2 regions of the Clostridium celatum genome follow, and region 2 is predicted to be linked to the other one. Evidence: riboswitches for the same ligand, from Rfam matches in the RefSeq annotation. Region 2 holds a riboswitch; the other holds the start of a gene.

Region 1 (8,119 bases), on a different contig from region 2:
CCATGCAAAAGAGCGTGTCCAACAGGAGCTTTAGATATTAGAGAAGATGATAGAAGAGCTATGATTAAAGAAGAATTATGTGTAAATTGTGGTTCTTGTATGAGGGCATGTCCGTTTGGAGCAATTTCAGATAAGAGTTTAATAGTTCCAGTAGCTAAGAGACTTGGTAGAAATAGAAAGATGTATGCTGTAGTTGCACCTGCAATAACAGGGCAATTTGGACCAACAATGAATTATGGCAAAGTAAGAAATGCTATAAAATCTCTTGGATTTGAAGATATGATAGAAGCAGCATTAGGAGCAGATGCTGTAACTGTTCATGAAGCTAATGAATTTGTTGAAAGGATGGAAAGAGGAGATAAGTATATGACTAACTCTTGTTGTCCAGGATTTTTAAGCTTTATTGAAAAGACTAATCAAAGTGAAGCAACTAAAATTTCAGGAACAGTTTCACCTATGGTTGCAACAGCTAGATATATTAAAAAGAAAGATCCAGAAGCAAAGGTTGTATTTATTGGGCCTTGTACAGCAAAGAAAGGTGAGGCAGTTAGACTTGGAATTGCTGATGCAGTTGATTATGTTTTAACATTTGAAGAATTGCTTGCATTATTTGAAGCATTTGATGTAAATCCATTTGAATGTGAAGAGGAAAATGTTAATGATGCATCTGTATTTGGAAGAGGCTTTGGTGCAGCAGGTGGTTTAACAGCTGCTATTAAGAACTATGTTTCAGATAGTGGGGTAGAAGTTGAATTTAAGCCGGTAGCTGTTTCAGGATTAGAATGTAAGAAAACTGTAACGCTTGCTAAGATGGGGAAATTGCCAGGAAACTTTATTGAAGGTATGATGTGTGAAGGTGGGTGTATAAATGGTGCAGGAACCATGGTACCACCACTTAAAGCTAAAGGTGCATTTACTAAGATAAATAGTACAACAACTATTAAAGCTGTACTTAAAAATCATACACTTAAAGAGTTTGAAGATGTAAATTTAGAAAGATAAAGATGTAAGAATTAATAATTAAAAAGTAGGATTATATTAAGAGGCATTAGCTTATTGGATATAGTCCTACTTTTATTAAAAAGAGTAATATTAAATTGGAAAATAGAAATTTTTTGTTAACAGATTTATTAATTTTCATATTTATAATTTGTGTAATATATATATATATTATGTAACAAAGAAATATTGCCTAATATGGATAGTGTTAAGTATATCAATTTATAAATTAGAAATAGATAGAATTGATATGTAAGAAAATAGATTTAAAATAATTATTAATATACTATTATCACTTATTTGTAATAATAATGATTCAGTGAATTAATAGAATCAATATTGTAATTGAGTCAATATATAGATAATATTTGGAGTGATAGTGAAGATATAAAATAAAGAGAATCTATTAATAAATTAATGGAAATTAAAGTAAAAAGAAAATAATTTAATATAATTAGTAATATTTGACCATATAGAGGTAATAATATAGAAAGTAATTGTTGAAAGATTAACATTAAAATTATATTATATATATAAAGGTATTAGCACTCTATAACGGTGAGTGCTAATAATTAAATTTTAGGAGGGTGTATTATGAATATAAAACCATTAGGTGATAGAGTAGTAATAAAAAAATTAGAGGCTGAAACAACAACTAAAAGTGGTATTGTTTTAACTGGAAGTGCAAAGGAGCAACCACAAGAAGCAGAAGTTGTAGCAATAGGGCCTGGAGCTGTAGTTGATGGGAATAGAATTCCAATGGAAGTTGCTGTTGGGAATAAAGTATTATATTCAAAATATGCAGGAACAGACGTAAAAGTTGACGGTCAAGAATATATTATTTTAAAGCAAGATGATATTCTTGCAATAGTAGAATAGTTAGGAGGAATTTTATTATGGCAAAGATGATTCAATTTGGTGAAGAAGCAAGAAGAGCTATGCAAGTTGGTGTTGATAAGCTTGCTGATACAGTTAAAGTAACTTTAGGACCTAAAGGAAGAAATGTTGTTTTAGATAAGAAGTTTGGATCACCACTTATAACTAATGATGGTGTTTCAATTGCGAGAGAAATAGAATTAGAAGATCCATATGAAAATATGGGAGCACAACTTGTAAAAGAAGTTGCAACAAAGACAAATGATGTTGCTGGTGATGGTACTACAACAGCTACTCTTTTAGCTCAAGCTATTATAAGAGAAGGACTAAAAAATGTTACAGCAGGGGCTAACCCAATGTTACTTAGAAATGGTATAAGAAAGGCTGTAGAAACTGCAGTTAATGAGATTTTACAAATTTCAAAGCCTGTAAGTGGAAAAGAAGATATAGCTAGAGTTGCGGCAATATCAGCAGCTGATGATGAAATTGGTAAATTAATTTCTGATGCTATGGAGAAAGTAGGAAATGAGGGTGTTATTACTGTAGAAGAATCTAAATCAATGGGTACTGAATTAGATGTAGTTGAAGGTATGCAGTTTGATAGAGGATATATCTCTCCATATATGGTTACAGATACAGAAAAGATGGAAGCTATTTTAGATAATCCACTTATATTAATAACTGATAAAAAGATATCAAATATTCAAGAAATATTACCAGTATTAGAACAAATAGTTCAATCAGGTAAAAAACTGTTAATCATTGCTGAAGATATTGAAGGAGAAGCAATGGCTACTTTAGTAGTTAATAAATTAAGAGGAACATTTAATTGTGTTGCTGTTAAAGCTCCAGGATTTGGTGATAGAAGAAAAGAAATGCTTCAAGACATAGCTATTTTAACTGGTGGTCAAGTAATTTCTGAAGAGTTAGGTAGAGATTTAAAAGAAACTACATTAGATATGCTTGGTCAAGCTGAAAGTGTTAAAATTTCTAAAGAAAATACTACTATTGTAAATGGTAGAGGAGATAGTTCTGCAATAAAAGATAGAGTTAATCAAATAAAAATTCAAATAGAAGAAACTACTTCAGAATTTGATAAAGAAAAATTACAAGAAAGGTTAGCTAAGCTTGCTGGTGGTGTTGCAGTAATTAAAGTTGGTGCTGCTACGGAAACAGAGCTTAAAGAAAGAAAGCTTAGAATAGAAGATGCTTTAGCTGCAACTAAAGCTGCTGTTGAAGAAGGTATAGTACCAGGTGGTGGAACAGCTTACGTTAATGTTATTAATAAAGTTGCAGAATTAAAATCAGAAGTAGCTGATACTCAAGTTGGTATCAATATAATAGTTAGAGCTTTAGAAGAGCCAATGAGACAAATTGCTACTAATGCAGGTGTTGAAGGTTCAGTAATAATTGAAAGAGTTAAAAATTCTGAAGTTGGAATGGGATATGATGCATTACATGATGAATATGTAAATATGCTTAAAGCTGGTATAGTTGATCCAACTAAGGTAACAAGAAGTGCACTTCAAAATGCTGCATCTGTTGCATCAACATTCTTAACAACTGAAGCTGCAGTAGTAGATATTCCACAAAAAGAAGCTCCAATGCAAGGTGCACCAGGAATGGGTGGAATGGACGGAATGTATTAATATTTAGAAAATATTTAAATTTTAATAATAGAAATAAAAAATAAATCATAATAAATGGAAGATATTAGTATTAAAATATTAATATCTTCTATTTTTATAAGAAAAAATTGTAAAAAGAAATGTTTTATAGTATAATTATGCGGTATTATGTAATAAAAAGTAACTAATTATAAATAACATTAATTTTAGTAATATAGAATCTATGAAGTATATATTTATTTGGGCACTTTATATATACAGAGATTATAGTGCAACCGGCTATATTTTAAAATTTTTATGGATTTTAAAATATAGCATTTTTTATATAAAACATAAGTAATAAAGTGTATTTTTAGGAGGGAAATGTATTTGATTTTAGTAGCTATATTAGGATTGTGTATAGGAAGCTTTTTAAATGTTTGTATTTATAGAATTGCTAGAGAAGAAAATATAGCTTTTCCACAGTCGCATTGTACAAGTTGTGGATATAAGCTTAAGTCAAAAGAGTTAGTTCCAGTTTTAAGTTATATTTTTTTACGAGGTAGATGTAGAAAGTGTAATGAAAAAATATCAATAAAATATCCATTAGTTGAAATTTTGAATTGTATTATATATATTCTTATTTATTTAAAATTTGGATTTTCATTAGAGTTATTTAAATATTCTTTATTAGCTTCTTTGTTGATAGTAATAGGTTTCGTTGATTTTGAAACAAAGTTTGTATATAATTCCACGGTTATTTTTGGAGTTATATCAGGAATTATATTTATTATTTTAGAGTGGATTAGTACTAAAAATTTTCCTGCCGATAATATCATAGGGGCAATTTTAGGTTTTTTAATTATATGGCTTATTGTAGTTTTAACTCATGGTATGGGTGAAGGAGATATAGACATATCATTAATTTGTGGATTATTTTTAGGTGTGAAGGGGATAATAGTTACTTTATTTTTAGCAGTAGTACTTGGAGGAATAGTTGCAACAATAATTCTACTTACAAAGGCTAAAGATAAAAAAGAAGAAATAGCTTTTGGCCCATATTTAGCTATAGGTGGAATTATAGCAATTTTATATGGAAATACAATTATAAACATATATATGAATACATTATAATGTAAAGTTTATTCGAAGTAGTTCTAAATTTTACATTATATATGTTTATAAATTTTGTTAGCAACAAATTGTTTTATACTGAAGGGAATTAATAACTATGGCAGAAAAACGTAGATTAGGAGATATACTTGTAGCTTCAGGAAAGATATCATTATATCAACTTCAAGAAGCTTTAAAATCTCAAAAAATATTAGGTAAAAAGCTTGGTGAAATTCTGGTTGAAAGTAAGCTTATAAATGAGATTGACATAATTGAGGCTATAGAGCAGCAAACAGGAATTCCAAGGATAGATTTAAATACTATAGATTTAGATAAGAAAGCAATAAATCTTATTACAGAAAATCTTTGTAGAAAACATGGGCTAATACCATTTGGATTTAATGGTGTAAATAAAATTAAAATAGCTATGGCAGATCCTCTTAATATATTTGCTATAGATGATGTACATATTTCTACTAGCTTTGATGTTGAATGTTATATTGCTTTAAATAGTGATATTAATAAATTTATTGATATTAGTTATAGTAGTGCTAAGGTACTTAAAGCGGCAGAAGATTTATCAAGGGAAACATTAGAATCGAAGAATAATAATGTAGTAGAAAGCATAGATGATGTTAAGAATGCTCCTGTTGTAAAAATGGTTGATTTTTTATTTAAAAATGCTATTGATATGAGAGCTTCAGATATACATATAGAACCTTTTGAAAAATATATAAGAATTAGGTATAGAATAGATGGCGAACTTCAAGAAATTAATACTTTGGGAATTTAAAGTTTAGCGCCTCTTGTTACCAGAATAAAGATTTTATCAGATTTAAATATAGCAGAAAAGAGGGTTCCACAGGACGGCAAGATTATTACTAGAATTGGTAATAGTGATGTTGATCTTCGTGTATCTATATTACCTGTAGTTAATGGTGAGAAGGTAGTTATTAGAATACTTGATAGAAGTAGCTATAAGATTGGAATGAATAATTTGGGGATGAGTGAAGAAAATTTAGCTAAGCTAGATAGAATTATAAAAAGTCCTCATGGAATAGTACTTGTTACTGGACCTACAGGAAGTGGTAAGTCTACAACTTTATATACTATTTTAAATGAGATTAATTCAGATGATGTAAATATAGTTACAATAGAAGATCCTGTTGAATATACATTAGATGGCATTAATCAAGTTAATGTTAATACTAAAGCTGGTCTTACTTTTGCAAGTGGTCTTAGAAGTATATTAAGACAAGACCCTGATGTAGTTATGATAGGTGAAATTAGAGATGATGAAACAGCAGAAATAGCAGTTAAAGCAGCTATTACTGGGCATTTAGTTATGAGTACGCTTCATACAAATGATGCTCCATCATCTATAACTAGACTTATTGATATGGGAATTGAACCGTATTTAGTAGCAACATCTATAAGTGGTATTATAGCTCAAAGACTTGTTAGAACTATATGTCCTTACTGTAAAACTGAATATGAAGCGACAGCTTATGAAAAAAAAATATTAATTGGAGATAAAGATAAGCAATTGACCCTTTATAAAGGTGAAGGTTGTGGATATTGTAATAATACTGGATACCTAGGAAGATGTGGTGTTCATGAAATAATGGAAATTACAAGAGAACATAGGGATGCAATAAATGATACTAGAGATTCTAATGTTTATAAGGATATATCAATTAAAAATGGTATGACTACATTAGGAGAAGAGTGTAAAAAGTTAGTATTAGAAGGTGTAACAACAGTTACTCAACTTGCAACAATAACTATGTTAAATGAAATATAAAATTGCAGCATGGGAGGTGTTATTAGTTGTCTAAGTTTAAATATAGAGCAATGAATTCAACCGGAGAAAAAATTAATGGAGATTACGAGGCTAATAGTAGGGACGATGTTATATCAATGCTTTCAGCAAATGGCCTTTATCCATTAATGGTTGAAGAAGTTATTGAAAGTACTAATATTGAAATAAGTATTTTTGATAAAGTTAAGACAAAGGATATTTCAATTTTTTGTAGACAATTTTACACTATGCTAGATGCAGGTGTAACAATGAATAATGCCCTTAATATATTATCTAAGCAGTTAACTAATAAAAAATTAAAGTTAGCTATTACTGAAATAGAAGATGATGTTAAAAAAGGTGAAATGTTATCAGCTTCAATGAAGAAGTATGATGATATATTTCCACAATTATTAGTATCAATGGTTGAATCAGGAGAAATAAGTGGTAAGCTTGATGAAGTTATGCTTAGAATGTCTATTCACTATGAAAAAGAAAATAAGATTAATAATAAAGTAAAATCAGCAATGATTTATCCATCAGTATTAAGTGTTTTAGCAGTTGCTGCAGTTATAGTAATTATGACTTTTGTTATGCCAACCTTCTTAGAGATGTTTGCAGAAACAGGCACTGAATTACCGCTTATAACCAAAGTTTTAATATCAATAAGTTCTTTTATGAATAAAAGATGGTACATAATTTTATTAATTGTAATTTGCTTTGTTGTTGGATTTACGTACTTTAAGAGGACAGAATTTGGACAAATTTTATTAAGTAAAATAAAGCTTAAAATTCCAGTAGTTAAAAATATGAATCAAATGATAATTGTATCTAGATTTACTAGAACATTATCAACACTTTTAGCAAGTGGAGTTTCTCTTACACAAAGTTTAGATATTATAGCTGATATAGTAGGAAACAAAATTGCAGAAGAAGAAGTACATAATGTAAGAGATAGAGTTTTTAGAGGTGAAGGAATGTATTTACCTATAAAAGATTCTGAAGTATTTCCAGAGATGCTTGCTTCTATGGTTAAAATAGGAGAAGAAACAGGTTCGTTAGATGGAATCCTAGAGAAGACAGCAGATTTTTATGATGATGAATTAGAACAAGCAATTCAAACAACAGTAGCATTAGTAGAACCAGCACTTATTGTTGTAATGGGATTAGTCATCGGGACAATAGTATTAGCTATAATGATTCCTATGTTTACTATGTATGGAAATATGTAAATAAGATTTAAATTTAAAATTTAAATAAATAATATTATACACAGGGGGAAAGTTTTATGTTAAAAAACTTAAGAAACAAAAAGAAAAAAGGATTTACTTTAGTTGAGTTAATCATAGTTATTGCAATTATAGCAATATTAGTAGCTATAGCTGTACCTCAATTTGGTAAGATAAGAGCTAAAGCAAACATAAGTGCAGATATGGCTAATGCAAAGAGCTTATATAGTGCAATTGCAGCATGTGTTGCAGATGAAACATTACCAGCTAACACAGATGCTATAATTGATTTAGAAGAGGATACGGAACCAGCTACTGATTTTACAAATGAAAAATTAGTAGAATATTTAGGTGGAACTAATAATGTTCCGGCACCAAAAGCTTATCAAGGATCGCAGTTTATGTACTCTATTACAGATGGAGAAATTGTTATATATGTAGAAGGCGAAGCAGCTTCAAGTGATGCTGACCCAGATTATGCAGATGGAGTTAAA
Region 2 (8,119 bases):
CCATTAATATCTACTTCAACATATTTTTGTGCATCTCTCGATGTCATTAATCCACTATCAAACTTCTTATCGCCATCAACCCAAACTTCAAAAGTTACAGATCCAACAGTTCCGTACATTTGTCTATCTACACCAACATATGAACTAAAGTATGCATAATCTTTATCACTTAAATCATAAATTATCGTTGATGTTGAATGAGCTCCTATACCTCTTTCATAAGATATCTCTTGTCCATTTTCATCTGTTAACCTTAACGTTCTTCCACTTATTGATATATCCTTTCTAGGTGCAGTGTAACTATTATTAGTTGATTTCCAATCATATTCTGTTAAATACTTATAATCATTCATGTCAACTACTGCAACACTTCTTGTTTTTATACTTGTATTTCCATCAGAATCTGTTACCTTGTAAGTTAATTCATACTTTCCAGCTTTATTAAAATTAACTTCTCCTAATACTTCAATATTAGATGTTAAATCTCCATCTTCAGCATCAGTTGCAGAATACTCTTCATTTAATTCTATAGGATGACCTACTTTTGTAGATACTGATTTTGGTACATTAATCTTTGGAACCGAATTTAATATTAAGAATTTGGCATCACCAAAACTAGCATGATCTGATGCATTACCATTACCTGCATTATCAGCAATAATCTTCAACTCTGATACTCCTTCTAATGGAATCCTTACTAATTTAGCATCATCTTCCCATTTCATAAGTCCACTATTATAAACTTCTAAATCATCAGCATAAATTTTGAATATTACACTTGAATTATTTTGCTTTGTAATATTTCTATCTATACCAACGTAAGTTTCAAAATATTTATAATTTGTACCTTCTAAGTTATAAACTATCTCTGAATTTGCATGAGTTCCAATACCTTTATCAAATATCTTTTCCTCGCCATTTACACTTAATTTAATTTTAGCTCCAACTGAAGCTAAGTCTTTTCTTACTTGACCATAATCAGTTCTTGCAGAAGTCCATTCAATATCAGATAAATATTCTAAATCACTATAAACTATAATAGTTTTTTCTAAAGTAGCAACATTTCCATCATTATCTGTTACTGTATATGAAACTTTATATTCACCTGTTTTATTAGTTGTAAAATCATTTGCATTAACTATTACTTTATTAGTTATGTCTCCATCTTCTTGATCATTTGCACTTACAGATGACATTAAGTCATATTCACTTCTTAACTTAACATATTCTGTTCCACCTACTACTAAGCTTGGGAACTTATTTCTTATAATTTGTTCAGCTCTATTTAAGTCATCTTGGAAAAGCTCCCTTGCTGGATGAGCATCAACCTCTTCTCTTAAAACTTCTAGCTTTTCTAAAGTATTATATTTTTCACTTACTTCATTTTTATTACTATCAGTAAATAGTTCATTTGTAATCTTATCTGATAATTCATCACTCTTATAGAATGACATCTCCCCTATACTTGCCCAATTTTGATTTGCTTCAATAAATTTAAATTTCACTCTTCTTGCTTCTGTTTTAGTTATATCAATTTCAATAACATCATTAACACTTCCATTGTACGAACCAGTACCTGCTAGTCTAAAGTCATTTCCTTCTGCTTCAGTAGAAATATAAATTTCAAACTTAGTTGCAAATCCTTTTCCACCATTTCTAGCAGCATAAGCAATTTTATCTATTTCATTAATTTCACCTAAATCAAATATAACTTCATTTTGGAATGAAAGGCTATTTGGTTTTCCTGTTTCCCAATGTGTATTTCTATTATTATCTATTGCATAACCAATAACACTACTTCCATAGTTTCCACCATTATTAGAAACTGAAACTACTGGTATTTTAAACTTTTCATTATAAGCTTCTAAATCATTAAATAAACCATACTTTGATTTAGTAGTGACTAACTCCTCGTATATTGTTATATATGAAGTCTTTTCAACCACATTATTATCACTATCAGTAACTCTATAAACAACCTCAAATCTTCCAACTTTATTTTCTTCAAAACTATTAGAAATTATTTCAACATTATCAGTTAAGCCTCCATCTTCTATGTCTGATGCAGTAACTCCTTCCATAAAGTCTACTGTTTCTCCTAATTTATAAGTTTTATCTATAACAGTTAACGATGGTTTAGCATTATTAGTAGTTAACTTTGGATTAGCTATTACTGCATGGTCAGAAGTATTACCATTTCCTCCATCATTAACTTCTATAACTAATTCTTTAACACCCTTAACTGGAACATTTATAGTTACCATATTATCTTCATGCTTTATTACACCTGTAGTCGCCAGAACCTTACCATCACCTATAACCTTAAATGATATGCTTGAGTTAGCTTGAGCTGTTATTCCCATATCAACACCAACCAATGCCTCAAAATTATCATAATCTTCATTAGATAAATCATAAGTTATCTTACCATTTGCATGTATTCCAAAACCTTTATCAAAAGTCTTTGTTTCATTATTTATTCTTCCCTTTATATTCGCATTTCTTCTTGGAGTTCCATGTTGAGTTGTAGCATTTTTCCAATCTGAATCTGATAAATAATCATAATCACTTACAACTTGTACATTTACTGTTTTTGTAACAACTACTCCATTATCCTCAATAGTATATTCTAATGGATAAGTTCCTTTTTCATTTACATTTACTTCTCCATTTATAACTATATTTGAACTTATATCTACACCATTGTAATTTAATGCTTTAACTAAATCCATTGGATTAAATTCTTCTCTAAGTTTTATGCTTATTGATTGTTGTTGTAAATTTAAACTTGGAGTTAGAGAATTTACTACTACCTCTTCTCCACTATTTAATTTCTTATCATAAGGTATAACAGTATAATTTGCATCTTCCCCTACCATTGATTCTGTATCCACAAAGCTATTAGTTGAAGTAAATCCAATTAATTTACCATCTTTAAATATTTCATAACCTAATACATCATTTTTAGAATCTTCATTAACACTAAATAATAATTTTATATTTTCATTTTCTTTAAGAATACTAACACTTAATTCAGGATTACTATCAAATCCTTCACCATCATACTCTATATAATCATAATTAGCATACCAAGTTTTTATATCTGGTTTTGGATATTTACTTAATAATTCTTTTGTCTCATCAGAAACCCAGAATCCATGTCTTTCAAAATGCTCGCTTAAATCTAATTCTAAGGCTATACTAGAATATTTAGCTAGCTGATTTAATTTATCATTTGCTGAATTTTCAGAATCTAAAACTACGTTATTTTCTCTATACTGACTATTTAATTTTCCCCAATATCCTGGATATATCATTTCTAATTGCCAGAATACAGCTAAGTTTTCAAAGTATCCACCATTATAATAATTGTTATTATTAGTTGCTATAACATTCTTAAAAACATGACTTTCAAAAGGTATTCTTCTATTTGCCTTATTATAATAATAAGAAGAATATTGAGGTATCATATTGTTTGTAACCTCACCTATAGTTCTTACTCCTATATCCAGCTTATGCCCCATTTCATGATCAACACCCCAGCCACCTACACTAGTTAACATAGATACCATTACATCACCTTGAACACCAATATGTCCAGATGCAGCATACATATATCCAAATGGTTGAGCTAATCTTATATTCTCTCTAGTATACTTAATATCATTCTTTATACTACTTCCATCCATGCCTAAATATTCAAATATCATATCCATATGATCATCATACATATTTACAGTATTCATTGGACTAAAACCTTGATTTATATAAGCTTCATATGCCCCTGTTGCAGTTCCTGTAAATACAAGATGATCTGAAACTACCTCTACAACATCTATCATTTTTCTATCCATAACATTTGGATTTTCTACCTTATCTGCATCAACTCTTGCTTTATAATCCTTTAGAAGTTCTAAGAATTCTTGTTCATCAGTATTTTTATCCATCATAGGGAACTGTTCACAACCTGATGCAAATCTTATAACTGGTGCTTTACTTTGCTGTTCCTCTGTATAAGGATTTACTATATATACAGCTCCACCTGGAGTTACATCATGATTGTACCATCCATCATTTTGACTAACAGCTGGTACAGTTATTACATTCTTACCTATGTGTAAACTTACAGATCTTCCCCAACTTGCAAAGCTTCCTTCCTGTTGAGAAAACATTAATTGTGGTAATGGCTCACCTGGTTCTGCATCAACGTATACAGTTATTGTTTCCCCCGCTCTAGCAACTATTCCTGTAGGTTGATTATTATTACCAAATCCAAACTTTAGATTCTTATTTGCATGTGCATTTCTATCTCCATACTGTTCTGCCACAACAGTTTTAACAGTTTCTAATGCACCATTTATAATATCCTTAGCCATTTGTATATCTTTTAAATAAACTGGTGCTAACGGATGCTCATTAACCTGATTTTCAAGTTCTGTTAACTTTTCTATAGTATTAAATTCTTCTGAAACAATATCCATTAACCCATTTGTAAATAATGTTTTTATTTTTTTAGATACTAAATCCTCTTTATATAATCTTATATCTTAAATTGATGCCCAATTTTGATTAGCCTTATCAAATACAAACTTTACTCTTTTAGCCTTAGTAGCTTCAAATTGTATCTCTAGCATATCACTAGTTACTGTATAACTTCCTTCAGTTACTTTTTGGAAATTATCTCCTGAAGCTACTGGCGATATATATATACTAAACTGCTCTGCAAATCCCTTACCATTGACTCTTGATTTATAAGTTAAACGACTTATCACTTCTGCATCTTCTAAAGTTAATATAACTTCATTCTTAAATGAATCACTATTTGGATTTCCAGTTTCCCAATGACTATTTGTATCTTCATCTATTGCATACTTTATCGCTGAACTAGAATATTGTCCACCATTGTTGCTTATACTTAAATTTTTAACTCTATACACATCATCATACTCATTTATATAGTTTGTATAAAATGGTTCAAATTTAGACACATTTGCAGTACCGCTTTGAACTTTTCCAAATTCTACTAACTCTTTAGCTATATTTAATTTTTCAATATATTCATCTTTAAACGGATGTCCATTAGCTTCTTCTATTAAATTATTAATAACTTCAATTGTTCCAAACTCTGGGTTAACTTCATTCATTTTTTCATCTATAAATAATATATCTATTTTTTGATCTAATTCATCTGGCATATATAAACCAAATTCAGAAGCTAAAGCCCAATTTTCATATCCTTTTTTATATACAAATTTTATTCTTCTTACTTCTGTTTCTTTAAATTTTATTTGTAAAGTATTTTTAGTTGTTATACTTGTAGACCCATCTGATATTTTCTCAAATGTATCCCCCTCAGAAGTTCTAGATCCATATATCTCAAATTCTTGTGCAAATCCTCTTGAAACTAGGCTTGTATACATTATTCTATCTATTGTAGTTAACTCATCTAAAGTTATTACTACTTCATTTGTATGGCTAGATGTATTTTGCTTACCTGAATGCCAATTTGTATTTACATCTCCATCCATAGCTCTTGCTATAACATTAGAGGAATAATGTCCACCATTAGTTGTTATACTTGTAACTTTCTCTAACGGCACTTTGAATAATTCATCATAACTAGCTAGCCTTTCATCATTAAATGACTTAAAGTTAGATACCTTAGCCTCTGTAAATTCCAATGCTTTTCCTTCTAATATTATTCTAGCATTATTAATATCTTCTCTTATTTCACTATATAAAGGATGTGTGCTGGCTTCTAAATCAAAAGCTTCTAGTTTTTCTAGAGTATTAAACTCTTCACTTAACTGATTTTTTGAATCATTAGTAAATATATTATTCATTTTATCTATTATATTATCTTCTTTATAAAACATAAATTCAGATGCACTTGCCCATCCTTGATTTGCTTTTTTAAATACAAATTTTACCCTCTTAAATTCAGTTGCATCAAATTTTATTTCTACAATATCTCTTATTGAACCATCATATTGACCTGAAGCTACTAGTTCAAAGTCTTCTCCATCCTCTGTATTAGATGAATATATTTCAACTTCCTCTGCAAAACCTTTTCCACCTGCATCTGGTCTTGCCGCATAAACTATTCTATTTAATGTAGCTACTTCATTTAAAGTTATTATAACTTCATTAGTAAAATTACTATTATTAGGTATTCCTGTTTCCCAATGAGTTTGGAAGTTTCCATCTATGGCCTTATCTATGGTACTACTTGAATATTTCCCACCATTATTAGTTATAGATTTTATGTTAGAGTTGTCCATTTTAAAAATTTCATTATAACTCTCTAACAACTCACTACCATATAAAGTAAATTTAGTTATAGTAGCTTTATTAGTTTTATTTTCCTCCTCCACTTCATTAGTTTCAATAATATTGTTTCTTGTTAATGTTTCTGCAAACACATTAACTGGTGTAGCAACTAAATTAGTTATTGTTGTTGCTAAAATTAATGTTGATAACTTTCTTTTTAACATTCATTTTCCCCCTGAAATATTATTTCCCCCAGAAAAGCACATTAAAAAAGCTACTCCCTAAAGAGTAGCTAAAATAAACATAAACTTTTAATAAAAGTAATTTTTACTTACAGAAAATATCGGTATCATTATTAAACGTTATCATTTAAATATAACTTTTAATTTTCTATAAATACTATTAACCTTTTAAAACTTTATAAACAAAAAGTATAATGCACTCTTTGGCAACTGGCTGACATAGAAATACTTCCTTAGTCCCTATAGCTTTGCGTCTCTAAATTTCTTTAGATTTGCCTATTTAATTTTAAATTTAATATCAATATGCTACCACTTATAATATGTATTATTTATTATTAAATAATAGTTAGCAATTGTTGTTTTTGATTATACTATAAAATTTAACTTTTTACTACAAAATGGCATATCTTTCATAAATTTCAGTATAAATAGATTTCTCACTTATTTTTTTCTATTTAGCACTGTATTTTTCCCTTTTATGATTAGAATAATATACTTTTAAAAGCCTAGTTGTTAAAAAATACAATTTACTTATTATCTTTATATACTTGAAAATACAATTAAATAAATAATCACAATAACTTCTATTATATTTTTAATATAAAAAAAGAAGAAATTAATTTAACAACTTCTTCTTTATTATAAAATATTAAGCTTCTTCTTTAATTCCCATTATCATAGTAGCGGCAAAAGCAACACCTATTGCTATAACCATTCCTATAACATAATGTAACATTGATGTAGAATTTGTTATGGCTATTCCTGGTATTCCAGTAACACCAACTGCAGTCATTCCAACTTTCATAGCTACTACATAAGCTCCACCAATAGCTCCACCAATGGCTGCTCCTATAAATGGAGTCTTATATCTTAAATTAACACCAAATATAGCTGCTTCTGTTATACCGAATAGTGTACTTACTGCTGATGGAAGAGCTACAGCCTTCATCTTCTTATTCTTAGTTAATAAGAATGCTGCAAAACATGCTCCCCCTTGAGCTACATTTGCCATTGACCAAATTGGTAATAATGTATTTACACCAGTTTCAGCTAAAAGATTAAGTTCTACAGCGTGGAAACTATGATGAATTCCTGTTATAACTATTGATGAATATGCTCCTCCAAATATAAGTCCAGCAATTACACCTAATTTAGATATTGCAAATGTTAAGAATATACTTATTGCTGCTCCAACAACATTGGCTAATGGCCCTACAACTGCTAAAGCTAAGAATCCAGTTACTAATACTGTTATTAATGGAGTTACTAATATATCAAGCATTTCTGGAACTATCTTTCTAGTACCCTTTTCTATATATGCCATTATAAATACAACTAATAATATAGGTAATACTGTTCCTTGATATCCAAGTAATGGCATATTTATAAATCCTAAAACTTTAATAGTTTCATATCCAGTACCTTGTGTCCATGCATTTTGTAAAGCAGGGTGAATCATTATTCCCCCAACAGTAGCCGCTAAATATGGATTACATCCAAATACCTTTGCTGCACTTATTGCAACTAATATTGGTAAGAAGTTAAATGCTGCTGAACTGAACCAATCAAGCATCATCCACCACCAAGTATTAGAGTATTGCTCTAAT

Evidence for each region. A riboswitch is a leader RNA that binds a small molecule or an ion and turns the genes downstream of it on or off. The one in region 2 is predicted to bind cyclic di-GMP.
Region 1: another riboswitch for cyclic di-GMP. It lies ahead of LPC13_RS11540 (prepilin peptidase); the one in region 2 lies ahead of LPC13_RS02350 (discoidin domain-containing protein).

The regions. Positions count from the first base shown of each region.
Region 1 covers NZ_JAJKGM010000027.1:34,247-42,365, reverse strand. Annotated here, with positions in the region: gene LPC13_RS11555 (4Fe-4S dicluster domain-containing protein) at 1-1,002, shown strand, start outside; gene groES (co-chaperone GroES) at 1,594-1,878, shown strand; gene groL (chaperonin GroEL) at 1,896-3,524, shown strand; cyclic di-GMP riboswitch class II at 3,711-3,793, shown strand; gene LPC13_RS11540 (prepilin peptidase) at 3,867-4,616, shown strand; partial or broken gene LPC13_RS11535 (GspE/PulE family protein) at 4,714-6,399, shown strand; gene LPC13_RS11530 (type II secretion system F family protein) at 6,426-7,628, shown strand; gene LPC13_RS11525 (prepilin-type N-terminal cleavage/methylation domain-containing protein) at 7,685-8,119, shown strand, end outside.
Region 2 covers NZ_JAJKGM010000003.1:87,898-96,016, reverse strand. Annotated here, with positions in the region: gene LPC13_RS02355 (NPCBM/NEW2 domain-containing protein) at 1-4,481, opposite strand, end outside; gene LPC13_RS02350 (discoidin domain-containing protein) at 4,548-6,494, opposite strand; cyclic di-GMP riboswitch class I at 6,715-6,799, opposite strand; gene LPC13_RS02345 (sucrose-specific PTS transporter subunit IIBC) at 7,162-8,119, opposite strand, start outside.